2 regions of the Salinicoccus jeotgali genome follow, and region 2 is predicted to be linked to the other one. Evidence: predicted binding sites of a transcription regulator. Region 2 holds the regulator's gene; the other holds the start of a gene.

Region 1 (4,219 bases), 730 kb from region 2:
CGACCGTCAATCACCTGGACGGTATCACGGCCGCATAGCCGCATGGCATTATCCGTATCCTCTTCTTCAAGTGCCGGATAGACAGGGGCATACCCACATGTCCTACAATCTGAGTCTTTCATTGCGTCAACCTTGTATTTCATATGTTCCATATCCCAGACGTTACCGATCCGTAAGTAATAAGGCGCTTCATATTGGTCTGTAAGCATTTTAATTGCAGTCGTGACCTGTTCGGCCACTGCCATCTGTACTGCAGGCGCGATGATACCGGCAGTGTCACACGTCAATGTGGTACTCGGCAGCACCGGCACCAGACAGCGGTAGCATGGTGTGGCGCGGGGCACAAAACCACAGCTGCTGTAAGAGGCTTCTACACAAGCTGCATAGACCCAAGGCTTCGACGATTTATATGCAACGTCATTGATCAGCAGGCGCGTATCAAAGTTATCTGTCCCGTCCAACAGGATATCTGCCTCCATGGCGAGCTCCGTCAATAGCGGGCCATCGCAATGCGCGATATGTGCATCTACCTCGAGGTCTGGACGGATTGATTGTAGGCGTTCTTTCGCAGCAATTACTTTCGGTTTCTTATCATCTGCATCCTGTTCGGTAAAAAGGGTTTGGCGCTGAAGATTGGAGTGTTCGACATAGTCACGGTCAATCATGATCAGCTTGCCGATACCTGCCCGTGCAAGCAGTTCACTGGAAAGGGAACCGAGCGCCCCGGCCCCAATGATGAGGGCCGTACGTGAGCCGATCAGGCGCTGGCCTTCTGCCCCTATTCTATTAAAAAGCATCTGCCTCGAATATCGTTCCATATCATCCCTCTTATGCAAGTTCATTTTTCTTAAGGTTACTATTCATGTAGAACATTGTAAACAGACTGATGATGCAGAAGACTGACAGCAGGATGAATCCAATTGCATAGCTACCAGTCAAATTGTGTGCCTGATCAATTACAATCGGCGGGAAAAAGCCACCCAGGCCACCCATCATTGCAACGATTCCATTACTGATACCCGCCTGTTTAGAGAAGTATGTCGGCACGAACTTGAAGACAAGTCCATTTCCAATCCCCGCGCATACCGCTGCAAGCAAACTTCCCAGGGTAAACAAGAAGATGAAATTATATGTGAAGGCAAGGAGTAGTCCTGAAACGGTCAAGCCGATAAATACAATGATCAAAGAATGCAGCGCATTGAACCTATCACCGATCAGGCCACCTATTGGTCTAAGAACCGTCGCAATTATAATGAAGACTGCGGTTCTGACACCAGCATCCAAGGTCGTCAGTCCAAACAATGCTTCATCCGTCAGAAATGCCGGTAAGAAGAGTCCGAAAGCGACGAAAGCACCAAATGTAATGAAGTACCATAAGTTGAAGAAATAGAACTTATAGTCGCGCATGACTTCCTTGAATTGCTTGCCGAGAGGCAGACTTACTTTCTTTTCGTTTCTGTCGCCCAATATGAACTGCAGAATGGCAAATAGCGCCAATACTACAAGATATGTCTGGACAGCTGCCTGCCAGCCACCAAATGCGAGGGCCAGTAATGGTGCCCCGAAGCTTGTCACGGCAGTACCGATATTACCCATGGCATATACACCATTGACAAACCCATGCTTTTCTTTCGGATAATACTTTGGAAGACTCGTAACACCCACACTGAAAATCGCTCCACCGACTCCGAGGAACACCGCTGCTATCATAAGGTCCATCGGTGTAGTAGCGATACTCAGATAGAAGACTGGAACCAAAAGGAAAATGAAGCTGAACAGGAACACTAGGCGCGCTCCGATCTTATTGGCCAGTATGCCGAATGGTATGCGCAGGACGGAACCTAGAATCACCGGTAGGGCAACAATCAAAGATTGCTGCGCGGCCGCTTCCGGGATATCTTCGACGATTTCAGGGAAGAGCGGTGCAAGCAATGTCCACACCATGAATCCGGCAAGTAGACTGAATGTGTGGAGAATCAGCTGCTTTTTACCCATTTTCTCATTCATAGGAATCAACCTCTTTTATTTTATATTGTGATTTATTATACATACATAGTATAATTCAAAAACCTCAATATAGTTAAGAAGGGAAAACCCTATATTTACCGGCGGAACCTCACGCCGGCTCAGTGATGAGTGTATTCACTTGTTCAAACAGCACTTCTTCGTCAACTGTTTTCAACATTTTATCTGCCATTTCAAAAAGGACCGATTCCTCTTTCACCATATGTACCATCAGCACTTCATAAGCTTCCATGACGTCTTTCACCATTTCATTCATGCTCTCAAGGGACATTTCGTTCATATCATGCATGGAGTGATGAAAGAAGTGGGCGATATATGAATCTATCTCTGCATGCTCTTCTTCAATCGACATGATCGGTCCCTGCTCCAACCCGATGTATGCACCAAGCATCGGAAAGAAGAATCTTTCTTCCTTCTCCTGATGTCGCTTCAAAGGTTTTTCGAATTCATTCAATTTCTGCCTGAGATCTTTGATGACCATCAGCCCCTCCAACCTGCTTTTAACATCATCATGTTCAAACTTCAGCACCAATTGAAACCAGTCATCCATCAAATACTTCAGATAACGATGCTCGTTTTCCAGCACTCTCAATGCTTTCACTTTAAACTGAAACGCTTCCTGTGCCACTCCATTCCCCTCCATTTAAAAATCCATGAGTTTTTTCTTCATTGCATACTCAACAAGTTCCGGACGTGATGTCAATTCCAGTTTCTCCATGATTCTTGATTTATGTGCCTCAATCGTTTTGACGGAAACAAAAAGCATGCCTGCAATATCTTTGTTTCCATACCCTTTGGCGATTAGTGGTAGGATTTCCAACTCCCTTTTTGTCAGGATGTTGAATGGTTCATTCGAATGCTCCGGATACTGATCATTTTTCAGCAGCCGTTCCATATCTTCATCCATCAGCACTGGATCAATGTACCGTTTACCGTTGTAAATTGTCCTGATTGCTGAAATCAATTCGTCGTCTGGTGAATTCTTCAATATATAACCATGTGCGCCACTTTTGAAAGTATGGGTGATATATTCCTCATCATCATACATGGTCAAAATCAATACTTTGATTTCTGGAAAAGCTTCTGTAATACGACTGGCTGCAAAAAGACCGGACTCTCCCGGTGGCATACTCAAATCCAACAGGAGAACATCCGGTCTAAGCTCATTTACTTTATCAAATGCCTGCCTGCCGTCTGCAGCCGTCCCGATCACTTTCATATCTGGCTGGTAATCGATCAGCATACTGAAGCCTGTGCGGACTACTGCATGATCGTCTGCTATGACTATATTCATTCCAACGCCTCCTTATAAAGGGATCGAACCTGATACTGTCGTGCCATTACCTGGGGCGCTGTCTATGGTCACGTTGCCGTTAACGCTACTTACACGTTCATTCATGCCAAAAAGGCCGAGTCCTGTACCCAGTGGATGGCTATTCAGATCAAACCCGAGTCCTCCGTCACGTATTTCAAAATTGAGGGAGTGGCCTGAGATATCCTCAATCTCGTGCAAATCGACTTCCACGGTCTCTACATCTGCGTACTTCGCTGCATTGAAAATCGCTTCCTGGATAATCCTGTAGACGACTGTCTCCACTTCAGGGTTGAAGCGCTTATTGTGCATATCCAAGTGGCACTCTACAGTCATGCCGTACTGTCTCTCCACCCATTTGAAATGGGTTTTAAGCGCAGCTTCCAGTCCAAGGTCATCGAGACTTGCAGGTCGTAGTTCTACAGAGATGTTTCTGACATAATCCAATAGGCGACTTAAAAACTCTTCCGATTTCTGCATCTTCTCAGTTAATGCATCATGGTCCTCGATATATTTGAACAATCTCATCTCAAGCAATACATTAAGAAGTTCTTGGGTCACCCCATCATGCAAGTCCCTCGAAATCCGTTTTCTTTCATCTTCCTGGGCTTGGATGATGCGTTGTGTCAATCGTTTTTGATGTTCCATCTCTTGTGTTTTAAGTTGTTCAGATAATGGATTCAAAGTAAACACACTGATGCCTTCTTCTGGATCTATGCGCTGAAAGTTGGCGATGAATGGTTCTATACTCCCATCCCTGGTACGCATATACACCTGGAATGTCACCTTTTCGTCCATATGCAGATAACAGTTGTTGCATTCTATACGTCCTTCTCCCACATACATGCCTTGACAATGTGAGCAGATATGCTGAAATTGCGA
Region 2 (4,219 bases):
TAATCTTTCTTGGATAATGATCAAAATAACCTTCAGCGGTCAGTTCGTTCGTCCTATAGTTACACAGCCCATCAAAAGGCTTCTGTATCAGGTGCGAACCACGGACACTCACTTCCCTCGGTATTGTCAGACAATGATCCCATTCACCATTTGTTGGATAGTCCGTTTCTTCTGTCCCCATCCAACCGACTATCAGCCGTTTCCCTTCAGACATCACGGTTTTAGGAGCATAGAAGTCGAAACCGTGGTCCAGTTCATGGAACGCCCCATGTGTCATATGTAATTCATTAAAATCAATATCCCCTACAAGGTAGCCCGATTGATAGATGTTCCAATAGCTGTTCTGATACTTATCCAGACCTTTCACATTGAAGAGTAATACATCTTTGCCATCCAACTTGAAGTATTCAGGGTGGGTCCACATGAAACCGAACTGATCAAGCTCCGTAGCCAGAGGTCCATCATATTGGAAAGAGGATGGGCTGTCGCCGCTGAAGACTAGTATGCGTCCAAACTCATCCTCGGTGCCAGTCCCGAGCATCATGCGATATTTATCTTCGTGAAATACATACGGCGCGTTCATTACCGGCAGATAGCCTTGAGGTGTTCCTTTTATGATGGCCTCGGTCGTCTTGAATTCTTTTTGGGCATCCAATATGGAGTGATACTGAATGCACCTCCGCGATTTTAGGCCGGTGTAGAAAAGGTGTAGTCCATCTTGATTGTCGGTAACGAGCGCAGACCCTGGTGAATCACCGTCTGACAACATCTTTATGACGCCCTGGTCATCGAATGCCACCATATCCTTCGATGTAAGATGATACAGACATTTCGTTCGCTGACCATATACGGGCGTCCATTCATAGAACAATTGATATCCTTCAGCATCCGCCACAAGGCCTGCAAGGCCATCCAAGCTCCCTAGAGGGGGTTGCACATGATAATGCTGTCGCCATTCATCTGATACTTTTTTTGGGGTGTGTGCCTCAAGCTGCCCATCAGCCGATGGATGGCTGAACATCCTTCCATCTGAATCCAATGCCATCTCAAAAAACCTCCCAAATCTTAGTCCAACGATTCTTCAATTGCTTTTTGCTCTGCCTTTAAATGTCTGCGGTAACCAATTTTAGAAATATAGATACTGATTTCATACAAAACGATCATCGGGATCGTCAACATGATATGGGTCATCAAGTCAGGTGGCGCAATCAAAGCTGCTACGACCAACAAGATGAAATAGGCATACTTTCTGTTCTTCTTCAAAAACATTGGAGTCAGCAACCCCAGCTGAGTCAGGAAAAGTACCAGTATCGGCATTTGGAAGATCAGGCCGAATGGCAGGACTGTCCTGAACAGGAAACCAAAATATTGATTGATGCCGATTGTTGTCTCTATCCCCATATCCTCCGACAGTTCAAAGGTGAATTGTATAATATATGGTACAAGTATGAAGTAGCTGAAGGCCATTCCAAGCAGCATGAGCAGCATGACGATTGGAATGTATGATAGTGTCAGCTTCCTCTCATTGCTGTAGAGACCCGGAGAGACAAATGCCCATATCTGATACAGTATTACCGGGAGTACGATTACAAAACCGATGATCATGATGACCATCAGATATATTTTGAGCGGATCGGTCACTTGGAATGCGTGCATCTGTATGGATTCGGTCCATGGTGCTTCCTGAACCTGATATATTAACGGTTTGGAAAGGAAAAAGCCGACCAGCATTGCGCCTGCAAAAAAATATATGACAATCATAAGCCGTCTGCGCAATTCATCAAGATGCTCAGTGATTTCCTTCTTTTCCAATTCATTCATCGATTTTCCACCTCTTTAAAAAAAGGCGGCTTCCGCCACCTCAAGACCTTTATACTTCAGATTCGATTTTCTTCTGGTTTTTCTTCTTCTCTTCTTCGTCGTCATCGTCATCATCATCTGTAGCAAGGCCCTTTGTTGCATCTTTGAATTCCTTCAATGTGGAACCCATGGCTTTTCCGAATTGGGGCAGTTTCTTAGGTCCGAATATGATGAGCGCTACAACCGCAATTACAATCATACTCGTTGGCGTTACTACCATCAGTGTAGTCGGTATGAACATTTCGAGCACAGTATCCCTCCTAGATATGTTTCATATAAAAGAACAGTGCCTGCAATTCGACACTCAAATCTATATTGTGTACATAGATTCCATCGCTTACATCCAGCCTCATCGGTGTGAAATTAAGAATGCCTTTGATTCCGGCCGCTTCAAGACGCTCAGCCATCTCCTGGCTGACTTCTGCAGGCAGTGTAAGGATTGCCACATCTATGCCATGATCTTTAGCCATTTTTTCAATTTCATCCGAGTGGTGGACCATTGTATCATTGATTGTTGTTCCGACAATGCTGCTGTTGTTGTCAAATGCAGCAACTACGTTCATTCTATCATTTATGTTGCTGAATTTATAGTTCAATAATGCACTACCCAAGTTACCTGCACCGATGATGGCGACATTTCTCTTTTGATTACCTTGGATATGTTCCATAAAGAATTTCAACAGGCTTTTGACGTTATATCCGTAACCTTTTCGGCCAAGTTCACCAAAATAGGAGAAATCCCGCCGAATTGTTGCTGAATCTATATCCAGTGCTTCACTGATCTCCCGTGAAGAAACCCGATCCACCCCTGATTTTTCGGAGTTTTTGAAGAATCTGTAGTACAGGGGTAAGCGCTTCATCGTTGCATTCGGGATTTTCTTTTTGTTATTCAAATCTCGTACACCTCTTTTATTGCACTTTGTTGATATATTATATCATAATTGCACGCCTATAGTCCCATAAGAGTCACCTGATTTCATCGTTTTTTTACGCTATATATTGTAAACTTGAGGAAAGTGAGGGATTTATGATGATAGTGATGCAATTAGGGAACATAAAAAAATCTTTCGGTACAGATATGATTTTTGAAAATATGAACCTGGAAATTAAAACAGGACAGACAATCGGCATCGTCGGTAAGAATGGTGCCGGAAAAACAACTTTGATGAAGATGATGGCTGGTGAAATGAGTATTGATGAAGGACAGATCACCAGTCCAAAAGGCATTTCAATAGGATATCTGACACAACAGATGACACTTGAGTCTACACATAATGTCAGAGAGGAAATGCTCCGCCCTTTCTCGAGGTTGCTTGAGACCGGGAAGGAAATGGAGAAAATCGCCGAATGGCTTGCTGTACATGACTATGATGATCCAGACTATCAAGACCAGCTCGATAGATACGAGAAAGTGCAGAATATTTTCGAAGCTGAAGGTGGATATACGATAGATTCGGAAGTAAAGACAGTTCTGACCGGTCTCGGGTTCATGCCTGAGGACCTCTACAGAAGCGTAGAAGCTTTCTCCGGTGGTCAAAAGACACGTCTTGCACTTGGCCAGATGCTCCTATCCAAGCCTGATCTGCTGCTCCTGGATGAACCCACCAACCATTTGGACATGGATACCGTCGCGTGGCTCGAGCAGTATCTTAACAGCTTCTCGGGCGCTATTGCCATAATCAGTCATGACCGCTACTTCTTAGACCGTACTGTCGACAAGATATATGAAGTCGAGATGCATAGGGGCACCCTCTACCACACCGACTACTCGGGTTATGTAAAAGAAAAAGAAAAAAATCATGCACTGCATATGAAGGCCTTTGAACACCAGCAAAAGGAAATTAAAGAGCTCGAAACTTTTGTGGAAAAGAATATTGCCCGTGCTTCAACAAGCAATATGGCGAAGAGTCGCCGAAAAAAACTGGAAAGCATGGAACGTATTAATATGCCTAGGATGGACACGAAAAGTGCAGACTTCTCATTCGATATCAGACGAGAAAGCGGCAATGATGTGCTCAGAATCAAAGATCTGGCCATAGGATACGAAGAGACTTTAAACAGTCATATCAATCTGAACATCGATAAAGGCGACCGTCTCGCCATCATTGGTCCAAACGGTATCGGAAAATCAACTCTGGTCAAGACGATTGCCAAAAAATTATCACAACATGATGGGGAAATCATTTATGGAGCCAACATATCGATTGGTTATTATGATCAGAAACAGGCAGAATTCACTTCCGGTAGAAGTGTACTTGAAGAATTATGGCATGAATATCCGAATATGAACGAAAGCGATGTACGCAAAGTGTTGGGACGTTTCCTGTTCACCCAGGATGAGGTCATGAAACAGATCAAT

Evidence for each region. The regulator Rex, encoded in region 2, represses fermentation and respiration genes when NADH is low (regulators of the CRP and FNR family bind a similar motif). The targets are predictions, from matches to a motif close to TTGTGAAATATTTCACAA.
Region 1: a site for Rex is predicted at 2,033-2,050, ahead of ACZ43I_RS01755 (nitrate/nitrite transporter). Genes of this name have one in related genera too.

What each region holds. Positions count from the first base shown of each region.
Region 1 is NZ_AP043830.1:345,509-349,727, reverse strand. It holds gene ACZ43I_RS01760 (ThiF family adenylyltransferase) at 1-818, opposite strand, end outside; gene ACZ43I_RS01755 (nitrate/nitrite transporter) at 829-2,007, opposite strand; gene ACZ43I_RS01750 (hemerythrin domain-containing protein) at 2,117-2,653, opposite strand; gene ACZ43I_RS01745 (response regulator transcription factor) at 2,669-3,319, opposite strand; gene ACZ43I_RS01740 (sensor histidine kinase) at 3,332-4,219, opposite strand, start outside.
Region 2 is NZ_AP043830.1:1,898,499-1,902,717, forward strand. It holds gene ACZ43I_RS09790 (glycoside hydrolase family 32 protein) at 1-1,045, opposite strand, end outside; gene tatC (twin-arginine translocase subunit TatC) at 1,066-1,821, opposite strand; gene ACZ43I_RS09800 (twin-arginine translocase TatA/TatE family subunit) at 1,871-2,101, opposite strand; gene ACZ43I_RS09805 (redox-sensing transcriptional repressor Rex) at 2,121-2,720, opposite strand; gene ACZ43I_RS09810 (ABC-F family ATP-binding cassette domain-containing protein) at 2,891-4,219, shown strand, end outside.